DNA from 2 places in the Exiguobacterium sp. s46 genome. Region 2 is predicted to be linked to the other one. Evidence: a T-box and tRNA genes for the amino acid it is inferred to sense, from the RefSeq annotation. Region 2 holds a T-box; the other holds one or more tRNA genes.
The links. The T-box of region 2 lies ahead of ileS (isoleucine--tRNA ligase). A T-box ahead of a tRNA ligase gene usually reads a tRNA of that ligase, here a tRNA-Ile.

Region 1: it encodes a tRNA-Ile, which carries the amino acid that the T-box ahead of ileS (isoleucine--tRNA ligase) is inferred to sense. The anticodon was not compared.

The regions. Positions count from the first base shown of each region.
Region 1 covers NZ_JACSMY010000001.1:198,083-209,064, reverse strand. Annotated here, with positions in the region: gene KNQ08_RS01055 (PstS family phosphate ABC transporter substrate-binding protein) at 1-503, opposite strand, end outside; gene KNQ08_RS01050 (peptidoglycan D,D-transpeptidase FtsI family protein) at 729-2,801, opposite strand; gene KNQ08_RS01045 (superoxide dismutase) at 2,937-3,545, opposite strand; gene KNQ08_RS01040 (alpha-amylase) at 3,639-5,099, opposite strand; tRNA gene KNQ08_RS01035 (tRNA-Ile) at 5,216-5,289, opposite strand; tRNA gene KNQ08_RS01030 (tRNA-Met) at 5,301-5,374, opposite strand; gene KNQ08_RS01025 (Na/Pi cotransporter family protein) at 5,503-7,146, opposite strand; gene KNQ08_RS01020 (hypothetical protein) at 7,354-7,839, shown strand; gene ispG (flavodoxin-dependent (E)-4-hydroxy-3-methylbut-2-enyl-diphosphate synthase) at 8,007-9,116, shown strand; gene KNQ08_RS01010 (hypothetical protein) at 9,276-9,785, shown strand; gene KNQ08_RS01005 (GGDEF domain-containing protein) at 9,887-10,783, shown strand; gene KNQ08_RS01000 (GGDEF domain-containing protein) at 10,723-10,962, shown strand.
Region 2 covers NZ_JACSMY010000001.1:1,380,194-1,391,175, forward strand. Annotated here, with positions in the region: gene lspA (signal peptidase II) at 1-412, opposite strand, end outside; gene ileS (isoleucine--tRNA ligase) at 485-3,220, opposite strand; T-box leader at 3,278-3,518, opposite strand; gene KNQ08_RS07340 (DivIVA domain-containing protein) at 3,519-4,040, opposite strand; gene KNQ08_RS07345 (YlmH family RNA-binding protein) at 4,066-4,836, opposite strand; gene KNQ08_RS07350 (YggT family protein) at 4,833-5,108, opposite strand; gene KNQ08_RS07355 (cell division protein SepF) at 5,111-5,437, opposite strand; gene KNQ08_RS07360 (YggS family pyridoxal phosphate-dependent enzyme) at 5,631-6,302, opposite strand; gene pgeF (peptidoglycan editing factor PgeF) at 6,289-7,065, opposite strand; gene ftsZ (cell division protein FtsZ) at 7,150-8,304, opposite strand; gene ftsA (cell division protein FtsA) at 8,352-9,656, opposite strand; gene KNQ08_RS07380 (cell division protein FtsQ/DivIB) at 9,886-10,665, opposite strand; gene murG (undecaprenyldiphospho-muramoylpentapeptide beta-N-acetylglucosaminyltransferase) at 10,726-10,982, opposite strand, start outside.

The sequences.
Region 1 (10,982 bases), 1.2 Mb from region 2:
CTGAAGAATTTCAATGGTTCAGCCGGATAAGAAGAATCGACATCTTTCCAAGTCTTGATGTTCGGGTCGAGCCAGATTTTCTCGAGTTGCTCCATTGAGAGTTCTTTTACCCATGTATTTTCTTTGCTGACTGCGACAGTCAAACCATCATATGCGAGTGCCATTTTCGTGAATTCAATGTTGTTCTTTTTCGCTTCAGCCGCTTCTTCTTCTTTAATTTCACGTGACGCGTTTGAAAGATCTGTTTCACCAACGACGAAGCGTTTGAATCCGCCACCTGTACCAGAGACACCGACTGTGACATCTACGTCAGGTTGTTCCATTGAATATTCTTCACCGACAGCTTCCATGATCGGGAAGACAGTAGAAGAACCGTCGATTGCGATTTTTCCTTTTAAATCAGATGAACTAGCAGAACCGCCTTTATCGTTACCACATGCTGCCCCCACTACTGCGATTGATGCTACCGTTGTGATGAGTGCTGTTTTTTTCATCCAAGACATGATTAATTTTCCTCCTCGAAAGTATGTCGCTGACGATGCTACGACTTTTTATCCGTTTTCCTTACAAGACTTATACTACGGATGAACTATTAAAACGAAATGAATCCAACGTAAAAGAATTGTAAAGGCGTGTTTTTTAGTGTTTACAATTCGAAATCCATTAGAAAAAAAGGTCAATGCAAACAAAAAAACGAGAGTGATTGCTCACTCTCGTTTTCCATCTAGTTAATTTGGCTTAGTTTGCCATGGTACGTCCTTCACATTGAAATACGCTTTGACAAGATCGTGACCAATTTTTGAGTTGACGGTTTCTTGTTCCATATAAGGAAGGAACACGGCCCATGCCACCTCTGGATTATCGTACGGTGCCCAGCCGACAAGGTTCGAGTTCAATGAACGAACTGGTTGTCCACTTCCATCACGTAAGGCGATTCCATCGTCACCATAGACACTAACCTGCGCTGTACCTGTTTTCGCAGCTGCATCAATACCGGTTTGTGCGATGATTTTTGCTGTACCACGCTCTCCTTTGACAACGCGATGTAATCCTTCACGAACATGATCAATGTTATCTTGACTGACTTCAATTCGATTCAAATAATTCGTCTTAAAGCTATAATCAACTTGTTTTGTCCCTTTTTCAATCGAATTCGACGCGAGAACTTCTTTTAAGAAGTGCGGCTGAACACGATAGCCACCGTTGGCAAGTGTTGAAATATATTGTGCGACTTGTAGCGGTGTAAAGGCATCATATTGTCCGATGACTCGGTCCATGAGTAAAGTGACACGGTCAGGTGTTCCTTGCACACCTTTTGCTTCGTACGGTAAATCTACACCCGTCGTCACTCCAAGCCCGAACTGACTGTAGTAATTCTGCATGATAGCAGCTGCTCCGTCCACACTCGCTCCGGCAATACCGTTACTTGGGTACTTCGCCATCCGCATTGCAATGTTGAACATATAAACGTTTGATGAACGCTCAAGTGCTGTTAAATCCGTAATTGGACCCATGTTGACATACGATCCTTTTTTCGTACCACCAATCGTGATCGGTGTATCGTTGATGACTTCGTTTTGACGAATAACACCCTCTTCGAGTCCCATCGCAACCGTTGCGCCTTTGATCGTCGAACCGATTTGAAGCGACGTCAATACATTATTGATTGCGACATCTGAGAACTTACCGGTTGCTGGATCCAACTTTTGACCAGACATCGCAAGAATCTCACCTGTCTGTGGATTCATGACGACGGCGTAACCTTCTTTTAGATAACGACTACCCATGCCACGTCCCATTTTAATGGCTTGTTGCATGATTTGGTCGACTTGTTTGTTGTATTCCGCATCCACGGTCAGAACGAGATCTTTACCGGACTCGCCTTCCTCGCGTTTTGGATCACCGACCGGCTCTCCATTGAACGTCTCATACACATCGTACGCTGGTTTCCCGCGCAGAAGATCTTCATACTGTTGTTCAAGGAATGATGTTCCGACACGGTCATTCAAGCTGTAACCTTTTGCTTTGAACTCAGCTTGTTGTTCTGCTGGAATCTTCGAGTACTTCCCGAAGATGTTCCGAAGTGTTCCTTCATATGGATAAGAACGCTCGTAGAACGGTTCCACCGATACACCTTTTAAATCTTCTAGATTTTCATCGATGATCGCCATTTCTTTTGCAGAAGCACCGAGTTTGACGAGTTGCGGATCAAGTGCGTATCCGACTTCCATGTTATGTTTGATCGCAATGACTTCCATCGTTTGATCGTCATAATCGATATCGTCTTTCGTAATCGCATCTAATCGGATTTGATCCTGTTCTGCGATTGATAGTTTACTTTGTGCCTCTGCTGAAGGATATTTCTGTTTGACGGCTTCTTGATAACGACGATCAGACTCTTTCGTGTTCGTCGCGATCCAGAAATCCTTAATATCACGTTCTGTGACTTTCCAATCTTTTTTAGGTAGATCAATGATTGCTGCAAGACGCTGTGCAATCTCAATGCGTTCATCGACTTTCGTCGTTTGTGCTCGACGGTAGACGATCGAGTATTTAGAAATCGTATCAACCAAAAGACGACCATCCCGGTCATAAATCTTTCCGCGTGGCACTTCATATTTTGATGCGATCATTTCTGTTTTTTGAACTTCCCGCGAAATTTTCTCACCATTGACGATTTGCACGACTCCTAAACGGAAAATCAAAATCGCAAACAATAAAAAAACGACGAAGAACATTAAATTCAGACGAAGCGGCAGATGATTACGCCGTCTTCCTCGTACGGTAATTCGTTTAGCCATGGCGTACTCCCCTATCGTTCAAAAGTCATCTTGTTTCATTATATAGAAGGAAACTTTCCATAACAACCTATCCCATCATTTTCCGCATTAAAAAAAGCGTATCGTTCACAATTGAACGATACGCTAGTTTTCACATTACTTCGCGTCAGCGTAAAGCTTCGCTACGTGATCCCAATCAACGACGTTGAAGAACGCATTGATGTAATCAGGACGACGGTTTTGGTAGTTGAGATAGTATGCGTGTTCCCAAACATCAAGACCGAGGATTGGTGTTTTGCCTTCCATGACTGGTGTATCTTGGTTTGGTGTCGAAACGACCGCCAATTTTCCACCGTCAACGATTAACCAAGCCCAACCTGAACCAAAACGAGTTGTTGCTGCTTTCGCGAATGCATCTTTGAATGCATCGAATGATCCGAATGCTTCGTCGATTGCTGTCGCGAGTTCGCCTGTTGGAGCAGCGCCATCGTTCTTCTTCAACAGTTTCCAGAAGAATGAGTGGTTCCAGTGACCGCCACCGTTGTTACGGACTGCAGTTTGAATGTTTGCTGGGAGAGCATCCAAGTTTTGAAGAAGTTCTTCAAGTGACTTTCCTTCATGTTCTGTACCCTCAAGCGCCGCATTCACGTTCGTGACATACGTGTTGTGGTGTTTCGTGTGGTGAATCTCCATCGTACGAGCATCGATATGTGGCTCAAGCGCATCATAAGCGTAGCCGAGTTCTGGTAATTCAAATTTTGACATGTTCATGTCCCCCTTTGTGCTATTTTCGAAAACTTCAATACCCTTTAAGACTAGCAAAAGAACCTGTGTTGACGCAAGTCAAGACCCTCGGATTTACTTGACTTCTCGTGGAGCAAAAACTGAGACACCACCACCTGGAACTGGGAAGACACCAAATCCTTCATCGTCGATCACGACAGGGTGATCTTGATGGTTCGTATAGTCGAACCATTCTTGGCCTGCCCGTTCTTCACCAACGAACATCCGTTTTTCACACATATCGGCATTCGACAATAAGACCGCACAGCCAGAGTTCTCAATTTCCTCAACTCCACGACGAACCCAACCGACACAATGTGGATCATCGAGATAATCTTCTTGCTCACCATATGCTTTGTGATACCGTGCATAGAGTAAAGCATCGATCATTTCTTTTTTCCCTTCTACCGGATGTGGTCCTTGCACTCCATAATAGTCACCGTAGAAGACACATGGGTAACCGTCTTTACGAAGTAAAATCGCCGCGTAAGCGTGTTGTTTGAACCAGTCATCCACCCACGACTCAAGTGATTCCCCCGGTTGAGAATCGTGATTGTCGACGAACGTGACGGCATTCGTCGGGTGTGATTCGACAAGGGTATCTGCAAACAATGTCGTCATATCAAACTCCTGTCCCAGCTTCGAAGCTTCATGGAACTTATAATGAAGCGGAACATCGAACAAATCGATCGTATAGTCGACGCTATCAAGGAAATGACGACAATCATCGAGATCTGATTTCCAGAACTCACCGACCATATAGAAGTCACCTTCACTTTTTTCAATCATTGATTTTGCGAATTCATGAACGAATTCATAGTTGATATGTTTGATGGCATCGAGTCGGAAACCTTGGCAATCAATTGTTTCTTGGAACCAATGTCCCCAGCGGATCATTTCTTCTCGGACTTCCGGGTGATTATAATCGATGTTCGCGAACATCAAATAGTCATAGTTTCCGAATTCATCATCGACTTGATCATTCCAATCTTTATTTTTACCGGAAATTTTAAAGACACCCGTCTTTTCTTCACGGGCATCAAAATCCGTTCCATTGAAAAATTCATGTGTCCAGATGAAATCTGAATATTTTCCGTTACGTCCTGGGAACGTAAACTTCGTCCAAGCTTCGATTTCAAACTCTTCTGAAATTTCTTTCGAACGATCTTCCGGATGGACTTCGACGACATTGATCGTCTCGAGTTCATCGGCTGCTGCTTTATGGTTCATGACGACATCAGCGTAAACAGCGATATCGTTCTCCCGAGCAACCTGGATCGCTTCGACGAGTTCATCTTTCGTACCGTATTTCGTACGGACCGTTCCTTTTTGATCAAATTCGCCTAAATCATAGACGTCATAGATGCCATATCCTGTATCTTCATCCGATTGACCTTTTGACGCCGGTGGAATCCACACGGACGTGATGCCGGCAGCACGTAATTCAGGCGCCCGCTCTTTCAAGCGTTGCCAGTGCTTCCCATCATTCTCTACATGCCACTCAAAAAACTGCATCATCGTATGGTTACGTTCCATCTCTCTTCGCTCTCCCTTAGTTACTATAGTATGAATATTATTACAATATCTTTACTATTCCCCGGGGGAACAAAAATAAACGCTTCCCGTTTTTCAACGAGAAGCGTTCTACTGAATGGACCCTGCAGGGCTCGAACCTGCGACCGGACGGTTATGAGCCGTCAGCTCTAACCAGCTGAGCTAAGGGTCCTTAAGTAATAGTAGCGGCGGAGGGAGTCGAACCCACGACCTCACGGGTATGAACCGTACGCTCTAGCCAGCTGAGCTACACCGCCATGATGTATGTTTCTTACTCTTACTAGATTACGAGATGTGGCGAAACTTGTCAATATGCTATTTCAAAAAAATAAACAGCTGATTTCATTTTTTTGAAATCAGCCGTCATAAGAAAATCGTATTTCACTTAGTTCGTTAAAGCCGTCCGCTGTTCAAGGACGAGATCCGTGATGTTGACAGCGTGATCGCCAATTCGTTCGAGGTTTGACAAGAGATCGACGAAGATCATCCCTGCTTGTCCCGTACATTCGCCAGCGTTAACACGAAGGACGTGATGCTTCCGGAATGACCGTTCGAGTGCATCGAGTTTACCTTCGAGTTCTAGAACTTTGCGAGCTCGTGTGACATCATCCTCTTCGACAGCGCGTACGGCACAATCGACGATTTCTTGCGTCAAGGCATACATGTCATCAAGCTCTTTCTTCGCAGCTGATGTGAACTGAATTCGGTTGACGATTTGGAAATCGACTAATTCAACGATGTTTTCGACGTGGTCACCGATTCGTTCGAAATCATTGACAGCGTGCATCAGTAACGAGTGTTCATTTGATTCACGCTCTGATAAATCATGTGCCGCTACTTTAACGAGATAACTCGTGACTTCTGTATTTAAATGGTTGATCGCATATTCAATCTGCTCTGATTCTGAAACATCTTTCTTATCATGCGATTGCGTGTAACGGTGCGCTTTTGCAAGTGCGTCTTTCGAGAATTCTCCCATTCGCAATACTTCGAGCTTTGCTTGATTCAAAGCAAGTGCCGAAGATTGGTTCAAGATGTTCTGATCGAGATGACGCGGTTTCGAATCAATCGTCGTATCCGTACCCGGTACGATTTTTTGTACAAGCCATGCGATTTGCGCAATGAACCAACATTGAATCAACGTATTGACGACATTGAATGTTCCATGTGCAAAGGCGATTTGCATTTTTGGACCTAAATCAAGCGCGCCTGTGATCGACGTAATGAAGCTTGAGAAGATTGGTAATGCAATCAGGAACAATACTGTTCCGATAATGTTGAAGATGACGTGTGCCGCTGCTGTCCGTTTAGCTGCAATCGACGCACCAAGTGCTGCAAGTACTGCTGTGATCGTTGTTCCGATGTTATCACCGAACAAGACCGGAAGTGCCGCTTTGATATCGATCATGCCACCAGCGTACAACTCTTGTAAGATGCCGATCGTTGCTGACGACGACTGGACAAGAACAGTAAAGATCGTTCCGACGAATACACCAAGCAATGGATTATCCGACATCGATACCGTCAACTCACGGAACCAGACACTTGACTCAAGTGGAGCCATTCCGTCGCCCATCAATGTCAAACCATAGAACAATGCACCGAAGCCAAAGAAAATCTGTCCGATGTATTGAACCCGTTCTTTATTGAAGAAGAAGATCAAGAAAGCACCAATTGCGATTGCTGGAAGCGCAGCTTCCTTGACGTTAAAGCCGATGATGAAAGCCGTAATCGTTGTTCCGATGTTAGCCCCCATGACGACTCCGATTGCCTGTCGTAAATTCATCAGACCCGCACTAACGAGTCCGACAACGATGACGGTCGTCCCTGACGACGACTGTATCAAAATCGTGACGACGATACCCGCTAGGATACCTAACAGTGGATTTGTCGTATATTTATCGAGGATATAACGTAATCGGTCTCCTGCTGTTTTTTGGAGCCCATCTCCCATATACTTAATACCGAATAGGAAAATCCCGAGTCCACCTATGAAGGTGAAAATCATTTCCTGCAAATCATAGTTCATCTTGCCAGCTCCTTTATTTCATGTGGATTGATGTGTTTGTAAAGTTTATTTTCTCAACTCCCCCATTATGTAAAGGTCTGTTGAACTTGTAAATAGTTTTTGAGACATCCGTTTGTTAAGGTTTTATTAATCTGTACCATCACACAAAAACCCTTTATTACCAACAAAAATTAAACAATTAAAATCTGTTATAAAACAGTGGAAAGAGTGATTCACTTGTCATTTTTACGTCAACTGATTAATTACTTACAAACTTCTTTAATTCCAAATCGTCCGTTTTTGCGTCTTCGTTTGGCAGATGTTTCCCTTTATTTTTGTGGATTAGCTTGGATTTCATTTTGGACGACGGTCATTGATTCCTTCTTTTTACAAAAAAACATCCCGATCATCGTTTGGTTCATCCTTCATTTCATCTTTATCGCAATCGCTGTATTACTTTACGTATTGTTTATGGCGTATCTAACGAAGGGGTTCGTCCGATTGTTACTTCCCCGTCCGTGGGCATATCGCCAAACGTTTCCTTATACGGTTGCAACGAATCTCTGGTCTTTCCCACTCGGTATGCTTCTATACCAACTCGATTACCCTTGCTTCGGAATCGGGATACTCGTAATCGGACACTTCGTCTACACATTAGTACCATTATGGATTGCCCGTTCCTCAAAGCCACGCGCTTCACGTAAACCTCAATGAGTATTAAAATCAGGCGTCCGACGGATTGACGGACGCCCTTCTTTCATTAAACAATTGTAAATGTTCAATTTTCGTTCTTGTTTCTCGATTTTTAGGGAATAGTTCGATATGATAGAAAAGGTAAACATAAACAATATGGCGGTATGCCACAAAAGGAGATTTTCGATATGCCGAAAATGGTCCATCGCTCTAAGACTCGTCCCGTTCGTGTAGGGGACCTTGTCATTGGTGGAAATAATGAAGTCATCATCCAAAGTATGACGACAACTAAAACACACGACGTCGAAGCGACAGTCGCTGAAATCCTACGTCTTGAAGAAGCTGGTTGCCAAATCGTCCGCGTCGCTTGTCCGGAAGAACGTGATGCGCTCGCACTTGCAGAAATCAAAAGCCGAATCAACATTCCGCTTGTCGTAGACATCCACTTCAACTATAAACTTGCGCTTATGGCAATCGAAGCTGGCGTCGATAAAATCCGGATCAACCCGGGTAACATCGGTCGTCGCGAAAAGGTAGAAGCCGTCGTTACAGCAGCAAAAGCGAAAAACATTCCGATTCGTATCGGAGTAAACGCTGGTTCACTTGAAAAGCATATTCTTGAAAAATATGGCTATCCAACTGCTCGTGGTATGGTCGAAAGTGCTTTGCACCATATTAAGATCCTCGAAGACCTCGACTTCCATGACATCATCGTCTCGCTTAAAGCATCAGACGTACAGTTGGCGCTTGAAGCGTATCAGCTCGCTTCTGAATCATTCGACTATCCACTTCACGTCGGGATTACGGAATCTGGTCCACTTCGCTCTGGTTCATTAAAATCAGCAGCGGGACTTGGCGCGATCTTGTCACGCGGAATCGGAAATACAGTTCGTGTATCTCTTTCAGCGGACCCTGTCGAAGAAGTAAAAGTCGCAAAAGAAGTCTTGAAATCATTTGGTCTCGCAGCGAACGCAGCGACATTGATCTCATGTCCAACATGTGGTCGGATCGAAATCGATTTAATGTCAATCGCTGCAGAAATCGAAGACTATATCGAAAACATCCAAGCGAACATCAAAGTTGCGGTTCTCGGATGTGCGGTCAACGGTCCTGGTGAAGCACGTGAAGCTGATATCGGTATCGCTGGTGCACGAAACGAAGGATTGTTATTCCGTCACGGAGAAATCATCCGTAAAGTACCGGAAGCAACGATGGTCGAAGAATTGAAGAAAGAGATCGATGCGATCGTTCTCGAAAAACAGGCTGAAAAAGAAGCCGAAAAAGCGAACCATGCATAAGTTGAAGACTCCTCCCTCGCGAGGAGTCTTTTTTCGTATCTCGATTTCGACTATGTTATACTAAGTGAAGAAAAATTTTTAGAACGTGGGTGACTGTAAATGAAAATTGGAATTGACATCGATGGAACGATCACACATCCATCCTCTTGCTTCACTTACATGAATAAATATCTCGGAACGTCGATTGACTTCAATCAGGCGTCCGAGTATGAATTGCATACGTATACCGATATGAATCAAATCGAATTTTGGGACTACATGGTGAACTCCGGTCACGAGACCGGCATTTATCGTGAATCCATCCCTCAAGAACATGTTCGCCACCACTTATGGAATTTGCGGAAGCAATATGACCTCCATTACGTAACAGCACGATCGGAGCTCGTTCGTCCTGTAACAGAAGAGTGGATCAAACAACACGAACTTCCTCTTGATTCCTTGATCATGACGGGATCACACGACAAAGTACAAGTCGTCCGTGATTTATCACTCGATTTATTCATGGAAGATCGATTAGAGAATGCTGTGCAAATCGCAGAAGACACATCGATTCCTGTAATCTTGTTCGACGCACCTTATAACCGTAAAGCCGTACCGAATAATGTCATTCGTGTCGCTTCATGGAATGAGGCCGTTTTAGAGATTCAAAAATTTGCACCGATTCGTTAAAAACAGCCGATTAGGCTGTTTTTTCCATTTTTATGTCATTGCATGACTTGATATCGTACAATGACGATAGATTGAAACTTTGATATAGGAAGGGCTTCGTGATGCTTGCGACAGTGAATATCTTTTTTATTAATATCTGTATTATTTTTCTCGTTTCTACGTTCACCTTTTACCTACTTCGTGATCGTTTGCCAATTCAACCTGACTCAAAAATGTCTACTCGTCTCTATTTCGGACTTTCCAATGGTATGACTGGCATTCTACTTATGCATAATGCAATCGACTTAAATGGAGCATTGATTGATTTACGGTTATTACCACTCGCTTTGTCCGCTTTGTTCGGTGGTAATATCAGTATTGCCGTGACAGGGCTGATGCTCTTGATCTACCGATTCGTGATTGATAGTGGCGATTCACTAAACGCTCTGTTTAGTTCTGTCATCACACTACTTGGATTTCTAGTACTTTCTTTTATTTGTCGTCGATTCATCAAACGGCAAGGGTATTTCTTTTCTGCCATCGTCACGGTCGGTTCCCTACTCGTACTCTCGCGATTGATTATGAGCAACTCCCCAGCGGATGCCTGGGGAACGATTTATATTCCATATTTCATTTTAACGATTGGTGGAGCCTTTTTGTTTTATCGTTTGTCTTCACTTCTTCAGCAGCATTTTGTTCTTTATTCTTATCAATCCTATCTTGCTTCGACCGATCAATTGACGCGGCTCGCGAACCGCCATGTCATTTTAGAAAAAGTCACAACGCTCGAAAAGAGTAAAGATTCTTGGGGAGTCATCTTGTTTGATTTGGATCACTTCAAGAATGTAAACGATACACATGGTCACGCGATAGGAGACGCTGTCTTGCGCCACTTTTCAATCTTATTGAACGAGCATTGTCCGGCACCCGTTACGGTCGGTCGATATGGTGGTGAAGAATTCATCGTCATCGTTCCAGACATCGAACTGCATCCTCCTGTCGTCCTAGAACAATCGTAACAGCCGTTCAGCAAACACCTTTCGTCATGCAAGATCATGCCGTATCCATTACGGTATCCGCAGGAATTGCTTACGCTCATCAACAACCAGCTGAAACAGTATTTAAGCAAGCGGATAGCGCTTTGTACGAAGCAAAAGCACAAGGACGAAATCAGTATCGCCTGTATCAATCGAAATGAATACTAAAAAGCCACTTCTC
Region 2 (10,982 bases):
TGACACCAAACGTCAAACAGACGTCTGCGACATTAAAGATCGGAAAATTATAGCCGAACGGGAAGAAATGGAAGAAATCAACGACTTCTCCTCGTGCCATTCGATCAATGAAATTTCCGATCGCACCACTGAGCAATAACGCGATGCTCCAAGCAAATACCTTATTTTTCGTGCCTTCCTTGTAGAGGAAGTAAATCAATCCAATGACGACGACGACTGTAACGATGAAGAAAAAGCCGAATTTACCTTCGAGCATTCCCCACGCAGCGCCTCGATTTCGATACGAGTTGAGATAAAAGAAATCCGGAATGACCGTGATCGCTTGACCGATCGTCATGTTTTGAACGACAATCCATTTCGTCAACTGGTCGATTCCAACGAGTAAAGCAGCAATCCCTAAGTAAAGCCACATCCTATTGTCCTCCGCATCCAAAAATAATGAGGGACGTCCTGCGAAGTCGCAGTCGCCCCTCCCTTTGTATCATTATAAAGAATTGACGACTTCAGTACAACGTGGGCAAAGCGTCGGATGAGCCGGATCTTGTCCGAGTTCCGTCGAATATGTCCAACAACGTTCACATTTTTCACCGTCAGCTTTTTGAACCGTGATGCCGGTCGTCTCATACATCTTATCCGCCGTTTCCACGAATTCGAGTTGTGAGACTTGGAGTAACTGCTCAAGATGATCGATTGTTCCGAGCAAGGCTTTCGTCTCTTCCTTTGGTGCAAGCAAGAGTTTCGCTTCGAGTGTCTTACCGACGAGTTTCTCAACACGCGCTTCCTCGAGTGCTTTTAAGACATCATCGCGGAACGTCAGGAACGCGTTCCATTTCTCGATGAGGGCAAGTCCTTCTTCTGAGACTTCGACCGTTTCCGGAAGGTCTGTCAGGAAGATACTCTTCGTCTCAACAGCTGGTACGAATTCCCATGCTTCGTCTGCTGTGTGAGGCAAGACTGGTGCCATCAATTGCAATAAGGCAACGACTGTATCATACATGACCGTCTGAACCGCACGACGCGATGTCGCGTCTGCTTTTTCGATATACAGGATATCTTTCGTGTAATCGAGGTAGAACGACGACAAATCAAGGACACAGAAGTTGTGGAGCAATTGATAGACCGACATGAAGTCGTACGCATCATAAGCCGCTTTTACTTTTCCAACAAGTTGGTCCAGTTTCGTCCGCATGAAACGGTCTGACTCTGGTAAGTCTTCAAATGCGACGCGGTGCGTCGCAGGATCGAATTGATCCAAGTTTCCGAGGAGGAAACGAACCGTGTTGCGGATTTTACGATAGGATTCTGAGACTTGTTTAAAGTTATCCATCGATGCCCGGACATCAGCTTGATAATCGACAGATGCGACCCATAAGCGAAGGATCTCTGCTCCGAATTGTTGCATGACTTGGATCGGTGCAATCGTGTTACCGATCGATTTCGACATCTTGCGACCTTGACCATCCAGAACGAATCCGTGACTGACGACCGCTTTGTATGGTGCTTTTCCTGTCGTTGCGACGGCTGTCGATAGCGACGAGTTGAACCAACCACGATATTGGTCAGATCCTTCAAGATAGAGATCCGCTGGACGTGTCAATTCAGGACGTGTCGCAAGGACACCGGCATGTGATGAACCAGAATCGAACCAGACATCCATGATGTCCGTTTCTTTTTTGAAGATACCGTTCGGGCTTGCTGGATGTGTGAATCCTTCAGGAAGCAAGTCGACTGCTTCGCGCTCATACCAGACATTTGATCCGTGAGCTGCAAATAAATTCGCGATATGATCAATCGTTTCTGGTGTGACGATTTCCGTTCCATCTTCAGCATAGAAGATTGGAAGTGGAACGCCCCAAGCACGTTGACGTGAGATGACCCAGTCGCCGCGGTCTTTGAACATGTTGTGGAGACGTGTTTCGCCCCACTCTGGTACCCACTGGACGCCTTTGATTTCATCAAGGATTTCCGCACGGAAGTCTTTGATTGAAGCGAACCACTGTGGCGTTGCCCGGAAGATGACCGGTTTTTTCGTCCGCCAGTCGTGTGGATACGAGTGTTTGATGAACGACAGTTTTAAGAGAGCGCCTGCTTCTTCGAGTGCGAGACCGATTTCTTTGTTCGCATCTTCATAGAACATGCCTTCGAATCCAGGAGCTTCTGCTGTCATGACCCCTTTATCGTCGACTGGGCAAAGAACGTCAAGACCGTACGCTTGACCGATACGGAAGTCATCTTCCCCGTGACCTGGAGCCGTATGCACGACACCTGTCGCTTCCGCTGTAACGTGATCGCCAAGCATGACGAGTGATTCACGGTCGTACAATGGATGTTTTGCTTTCATGTATTCGAAGTCCGCACCATTAAAGATACGTCCGACTGTTGCGTCTTCCAATCCGAGTGCTTCGATGACTTCAGGGACGAGTGTTTCCGCTACGATATAGCCTTTTCCTTGATATTCGATCCGCGCATATGTCAGTTCCGCACTGACAGAGATTCCGAGGTTCGCTGGAATCGTCCATGGTGTCGTCGTCCAGATGACGAAATGATCCGTCGGCTCTAAGATGTTTTTCCCGTCCATGACTTGGAACGCGACATAGATAGCAGCTGACCGTTTATCTTGATATTCGATTTCTGCTTCAGCGAGTGCTGATTCAGAAGACGGTGACCAATAGACCGGTTTCTTCCCTTTGTAGATATAGCCTTTGTTCGCCATATCCCCGAATAAACGAATTTGAGCTGCTTCAAATTCTGGTTGCAGGGTGATATATGGGTTGTCATAGTCACCGAGAACGCCGAGGCGTTTGAACTGTTCGCGTTGGTGATCAACTTGTTCGAGCGCATATTTCGCACATAATTCACGGAATTCAGCGACCGTCATCGATTTACGATCAACACCGGCTTTTTGAAGTGCAGTTTCGATTGGTAATCCGTGTGTGTCCCAACCAGGCACGTACGGAGACTGGAAGCCATTCATCGATTTATAACGAACGATGATGTCTTTTAAGACTTTGTTTAATCCGTGACCCATGTGGATGTCACCATTCGCATACGGAGGACCATCGTGGAGGATGAACGTTGGCTTTCCAGCATTCTTTTCCTGGACCGCAGCGTAGAGATTCATCTCTTCCCATCGTGCTTGCATATCTGGTTCACGTTTTGGCAAGTTGCCTCGCATTAAAAACTCCGTTTTCATCATCAATAAGGTTTCTTTGTAATCCATCTGACCATCTCTCACCTTTCGCTTTAAAAGTACAAAAAAAGCCAAGCTCATCCCTGAGATAGGGACGAGCTTGGCTGAACTCGCGGTACCACCCTACTAATCCCGCTCGCCAGTTTGACGACGCAGGACCGCTTAAGAACTCGATAACGGGAGTGAGCCGGCATGACTTACTGTTCAGCGAACGTTCAGTCATGCACTCCAAGGGGATACCCCATCTTTTTCGTTGCTCGGGCTTCCACCATTCCCCGATTCGCTGTCAACCGTCCAAGATGCGACGTGTCCTTGTCATTGATTTTATTTATACGACATCGTCGTCATTATACGCAACTGCTGGAACATCGTCAAGCGCTCCACGAGAAGAGAAATCAAACGCATCCCAGTCATGGCTCGTCAATAATTCCATCTGCGCATCGATCAATACTTTGAATCGATTACGATAGAGTTCGATTTTTTTGCGCATTTGCTCTACTTCGAAGTCCGTCCGTTGTGCCCGGCGTTGCGCCGCATCTTGCAACTGCTCTGCTTCACGTTCTGCTTGCTTTAGGATCAAGCTTGCTTCTTTTGAAGCATTGGCTTTGACTTCTTCAGCCGCTTCCTGTGCGACGATGATCGATTTATTCAATGTTTCTTCCATCGAACTGAAGTAATCGACGCGTGCTTGCATGTTTTGGATGACTTCTTGTTGTTGACGATTCTCACGTAACAACAATTCAAAATCCTTGATGACTTGATCTAGGAATTCGTTCACTTCATCTTCGTCATAGCCGCGAAACTTTCGTGTGAACTCCTTATTATGAATATCGAGTGGCGTTAATGGCATGATGAATTCCTCCTCCGCATTTATCTTATCCTTTTAAAATACCGTATTGTAGCTTGATCCGGTCACGTTTCGTTGATCCGAGGATTGCAATCAACTTGACGCGTCCTGTTCCACGCAAGGAAAGCAAGTCGCCTTCTTCTAGCATGAAGCTCGAATCATCCACTACTTTGTAATTGACCTTACTTTCACCTTGTTTGATGAGCGTCTGTGCTTTTTGACGTGAGAAACCGAGAATTTCACTCACGACCGTATCGAACCGAAGTGAACTGACGAACCCAAGTGTCTCTTCCCACTCTTGATCCTTCACTTTCAAACGGTCTTCCGCCTCAACACGCGAAAGACGAATCTTCGTCTTCCCTGCACGTTCGACGTTTGCTTCGATATAGGTCGCGACTTCGTCCGCGACGGCAAACTGTACTTGATCCTGAATGATGACGTCGCCGAATTTAGATCGTTTCAATCCGACGTTCAATAATGTACCGGTGACTTGACGATGAGAAAGTTCAACGAATTTAGTAGGATAATGAATGCGATAGATGGAAATGTCAAAGTCATCCGCGTTGTATTCATAATAATCTGGTGCGAGGATTGCGCGTTTACGTTCAGCGCCTTCGAAACCGCCCTCAAAAAAGAGGGCGCATTTCGAGCCGACGAGTTCTTGTGTGATTTGTTGTTCACGTGGATCTAGGAAATCCGTTAATTTGAACGTATAGGTCGCTTCCACATGATCGATCCAGTTCAAGACTGAATCGACGAATTCCCGCTCGCTTCCACGATAATGATCGTATACGCTCATACTAAAAAGATTGCTCGGATACCCGATTGAGCCAAGTTCAAGACGAGGAAGGCTACAATCGGTGAGATATCCAGCATGCCCCCGATAGGCGGGATGATACGACGGAAGGGCGCTAGGAATGGCTCGACTAACATCGCGAGCACTTGTCCGAATTTAGAATCACGGGCATTCGGGAACCACGAAAGCAGGATATAAACGATCATGACGTAACTGTAATACTGTAATAACGTACTCAATGTACGACCAATTGCGTACATCACTTGAGAATCCATACTTACCACCCCTTATGATTAATATCATCTTCTCCAAGAAGATTCGAGATGCTACCAGCTAACTCGACGTTGTTCGGAACACAGAGGAGGGTATTCTGACTGATCGTCGTAATCGTTCCATCGAGAGCGAAGACGACACCAGATAAGAAATTGATCATCTGTCGTGATTGATCTTTTGACATACGCTGCATATTGACGATGACAGCACGGTTCTGACGAAGATGTTCCCCGATTTCCTGGGCTTCGTTGAAGACACGTGGTTCACTCAAGATGACTTGCGATTTCGTTTTTTTCGTCGCATGAAGCGGCACGATATTCGATTGTCTCACGCTGTCCTCCTTTTGAGTAACACTTGGGGTAGATTCCTCGTAATACTCTTCATACTCTTGTTGTGAAGCACCTCTACCTTTATTTATTGTAGCATCATTTTCATATTCAAGTTCATCTAAATCGTCGCTGTTGCCGAGAAATAGATTTTGCATTTTTGATTTAAAACCCATATCCATTCTCCCTTCTTCTCGTTTAGGTGTGAACGAGCGTCGTCCCGATTCGGACGAACGTCGCCCCTTCTTCGATGGCGATCTCAAAATCAGACGACATTCCCATAGATAACTCCGTACATGGAGCATACGACAATTTTTTCGCCTTGACCTCTTCTTGCAATGTTTTTAATGACCGGAATACCTCACGGATACGCGTCGTATCTTCCGTTAACGGTGCCATCGTCATCAGTCCGATGACACGAATCGCTGGATACTGACCGATTTCATGTAAGAACGACGGTACATCCTCAGGCGCGATGCCTTGCTTCGATTCTTCTCCAGAAACGTTGACTTGAATGAAACAATCAATGATTCGGTCCGTTCGTTTATTGATCTCTTCCGCCAAATGAAGACGGTCAAGGGAATGCAGCACGTCAATGGCATCGATGATCTGACGAACTTTACGCGTTTGTAGCGTACCGATGAAGTGCCATGTACAGGCGGTTCGTCCGAGCTCTGCCTGTTTTTCGAGCAATCCATCCGGACGATTTTCACCGAGATGGGTCACACCTGCTGCTAATAATTCAGAAGCAACTTGACTTGAGACTGATTTCGTCACGCCAATCAACTGTACCTGCTTTTCTGAAGAACTCTTTTCACTCGCTTGTTGCATTCGTTTCGTAACCTCTTGTACATTATCAAGAATTGACATCCAATGACTCCTTTACGATCAAACTTGCAAAGCGACCACCGTGGTCGCCGTGGCGATAAGAGAAGTAATCTTCCGCCTGACAGTGTGTACATAGACCTGTGTCAAGGACATCACCGACTCCACAACGCTCAGCTAGCGCAGCGTTCGTTTTTTGTAGCGATAACATCGCTTTTCCATCTTCCTTGCGTATGTAAGGAGACTCATCGAGTTCAAGCGCATCGATTGCATCGATGACGGGTTGATCGACTTCGTAACAACAATCACGGATCGATGGACCGATGACCATTTGAATCGATGAACGACTCGCACCCGCACGTTCCATTTGCTTGACTGTTTCCTCGACGATATTGCCGACAGTTCCGCGCCAGCCGGCGTGCGTATTCGCGATGATTCCTGTCGTCGGATCACAGAAGACAAGCGGCACACAGTCAGCGAACAGCATCATCAATAAGACATTTGAATCGGTCGTCACCAATCCATCTGTACCCGGAATCGCTGTTTCGTAATCCAAAGCACCGCGCCCAGAGTCAAGTGTCGTCACCTGTTCGACGTGATTTCCGTGAACTTGCTGTGCCCAAATCGAGTTCTCAAGGGAGAGATCAAGCTGACGTGCGATGACTTGTCGGTTCTGGATGACACCGTCGCGATCATCGTTGACATGTAATCCTAAATTTCCGTTCTCATGAGGGGCTGCGAACTTCGTCGTAAAGGCGGCACGTACGGTACCCGTCGGTGTATCCCATTTGATCCATTGTCCAAACATGTTCATGCCTCCTTTGATTTTAAAAAAAGAGGCGCCGCTTTCGCGACACCTCATCATTTAGCAGTCGTGTCACTGGAACATCGATCAACGATTATTCCGGCGAAGGAATGATGGGATGTCCATCGTTTCTTCGACATCTGGCGCTTTAGCCGGTTCAGGATTCGAGCTGACAGGTGTCTCTTCGACTTGTGGTTTAGACTCCTCAGTTGGTGGTGGAGTCGCTTGTTTTTTCTTCAAGAGGTTTTTCATCATCTCTTGTGCCGATGGGATTTCGAAATCGAGTGGTTCGTTTTCGAATTCCGTCGCGATGACTGTGACGATGATTTCATCTTCTAGGTTATCGTTGATGACAGAACCGAAGATCAAGTTGACTTCCTCATCGGCTGCACTCTGGACGATTTGTGCGGCTTCCGTCACTTCGTACAAGCTGAGGTTCGCACTACCTGTGATGTTCATCAGAACACCTTTTGCGCCTTCGATCGATGTCTCAAGCAACGGACTCGAAATCGCTTTTTTCGCTGCTTCCGTCGCGCGGTGCTCGCCTGTCGCGACACCTACACCCATCAAAGCAGAACCTTTCTCAGTCATGATCGTCTTCACATCGGCGAAGTCGAGGTTGATCAGACCAGGTACGGCGATCAAGTCAGTGATACCCTGTACACCTTGACGCAAGACGTTATCCGCTTCTTTAAACGCTTCAAGCATTGGTGTATTCCGATCGACGATTTCAAGTAATTTGTCGTTCGGAATGACGATTAACGTATCGACTTTTTCTTTGAAGTTCTGGACACCTGAAACAGCATGTTGCATCCGTTTACGTCCTTCGAACATGAATGGTTTTGTGACGACACCGACTGTCAATGCGCCGATCTCTTTTGAAATCTCCGCGATGACAGGAGCTGCTCCTGTACCCGTTCCGCCACCCATTCCCGCTGTGACGAAGACCATGTCAGCACCAGAAAGGATTTCTGTTAATTGCTCACGGCTCTCTTCCGCCGCTTTTTTACCGATTTCCGGATTGGCACCCGCACCGAGACCGCGTGTCAATTTAGCACCGAGTTGTAGTTTTACGTCAGCTTGTGACATGTTCAATGCCTGCGCATCCGTGTTTACTGCGATGAATTCTACGCCTTGGACACCGTGTTCAATCATTCGGTTGACGGCGTTCGAACCGCCACCACCTACACCGATGACCTTGATTTTTGCTACTTGGTCCATCATTTCATCAAAATGCAACATAAAAAGGGCCCCCTAATATTTTTTACTCATTGGATTTTTTGTAGGCATTAACCAAAGAATTTCTCAAAGAAACTGCTGAATGACTTTTTCTCTTTTGGAGGCTGTTCACGTGTCGACCGTTCTTCTCGAACAGGTGTCGCTTGTTCGTTCATGAGCAGTGCATCCTGTTCACGTCCGTGTGCTACGACTTCCTTCTCTTCCGCGCGGTCGAAACCTGATTTCGATACGGCGCTTCGTGACAGTACATAACGTAACATACCAGCTGCGACGGCATACTTCGGATGACGAATACCAAGACTAGCAGGTTGATAGACATTGACGCTCTGCTTGAAGATTCGTTTTCCAAGCTGGTCGATTCCCGGCAGTGAAGAACTTCCGCCACACAAGATTAAACCGCTGTTCATATGAGCGTATCCGGCTTGCGTCATTCGTTTTTGAATCATCTCGAAGATTTCCTCAAGTCGTGCTTCTAACACGAAACCGATTTCTGATTGTGGCTCGAAACGATGTTCCCCGTTGATCGTGACGTAAGAAACTTTCTCTTCCGGATCACCGAGTGCTTCAAGGGCAACACCGTACTCTTCTTTTGCGAGCTTCGCATCTTGATATTTACAATTCATCTTATACGTCAAATCACGTGTCAGATGATCGCCACCGTATGGCAACGTCGTCGAGTAGACGAGATCATTCTTTTCATAGATGGAAAGTGTCGTCGTCTCATGTCCGATGTCGATGATTCCGACACCGAGTTCGAGTTCATCAATCGATGCTGCGATTCTAGATACCGCTAAACTCTCCAGCACATATCCAGCAAGCTCTAAACCAGCCCGTTCAATGGAACGTTTAATGCTATGTAGGATCGTCTTTGCTCCGATGATGAGCTTCCCTGTTACTTCGAGACGATAACCAATCATTCCTCTAGGATCAGTGATCTCCGTTTGCTGATCGACCGTAAACGTCTTCGGTAGAACATCGACGACACTGAGTTCGTTTGGAATTCGCATGACCATCGCAGAATGCAGAACATCTTTCACGTCATCATCTGTGATTTCATTGTCCTCACCTTTGATCGATGTCATCCCCTGGCAATCCTTCACTTGAATGTGTTCGCCAGAAATAGCGACATATACTTCACCAATTGGTTCACCAAGTGTACGTTCCACTTCCGTGACCGCTTGTTTAATGGCATGTACCGTTTGATCGATGTCAACGATGACACCTCGTTTAACACCCGCGGATGGTGCAGAACCTTCAGCAAGAACGTTCAGCGTTCCACCAAGTAGTTCACCGACGATGAGTTTCACCTCCGATGTCCCTATGTCGAGTGCGGCAATCGTACCTTTCGTTTCCATGGGAGTGACACCTCCACTTTCATAATACTAATCCTTTTTATTCCTAATTATATTCTAGGAACAGGACAGGCTTCTTCTCGTTTAAGTCTACACTATATAAATACTTACGAAAAGAAGTTATTGCCCGTCTTAGCGTTCGAATAGATTACGATTTGATGACGATTCGAACAACGGTCGACGAATGAAAACACACGTTTGTTTTTTTGTTCGTCAACCCTTTACGAATCTTCTATTTTTTCCCTTTATATGGTTTGAAATAGATACCGCCATCAATTGTAATTGTTCCCGTCTTTCCTTTCGGTAAGGCAGAAATGACCTTCACGTATTCATTCAAGGAATTTGAAAAGGCAGACGTACTGAGTAATACCGTATTCCCATCCGTCATGAATAACTTCAGACCGCCTTTGTCCGTCTTATCGTTTGCGACGATCTCGGAAATCCGGCTTCGTACTTTCGGCTCGATTTTAACAAGTTCCTTCGTCAATCGATTTAATGACTGATCCGTGAATCCTGTCAAGATCGGAGCATCGAATAGTTCTTCCTTCGACTTTCCAGGAATGATCGTCCCGTCCGCAAGCACGATCCGGTCTCCCGGTTTATCCTTCGCGTAAGCAATCTCTTTCTCTTCCGTCACCGTCACGCGATATTGATGCAAAAACTGTTTTTGCATCGTCGCTTCTTGAATACCCGGAACCTTCTCGATTCGCTCAAGAACGTCTTCTTCCGATACATTAAAGGCGTGTGTTTCCTTCACCTTAATCCCGGACGCTTGCAAGATATCAGCAGACTTCACATTGACATTACCCTCGATATCAAATTGAGCAACCCGAGAATAACTCGATTGTAGATAAAAGACGACACCGACCAATAGACCAATCAGAATCAGGACATAAATGAGTCTTCGGTTGGCTTTTTTGCGACGTTGTTCACGGATATAAGGTATCTTATCCTCGAGGCTACGGACGTTCTCGTCCTCTTGTGGTCGTCCGACCGCTCTCCGTTCCCTCACGTCTCATTCCCCCTCTATACGTAACAGTTCATTTCCCTATCGGTCTTTTCCTGCAATAGTTTAGTTTTTTTGTGCCGTCAATCGTAACAATTCATCAACCAAGTCCCGTGAAGCGTTCGGCATACCGAGCGCAAGCGCCGCTTCAGACATCGTTTGTTGTTGTGCTAACGCTTTTTCACATGCCTCAAACAACCGATCACCTGTCAGTTCCTGTTCACGAATCAATAGACTCGCACCTGTCTCGACGAGCGATGAGGCATTGACCTCTTGATGATTTTCCGTCACGTAAGGACTTGGGATGAGCACACTCGGTAAGC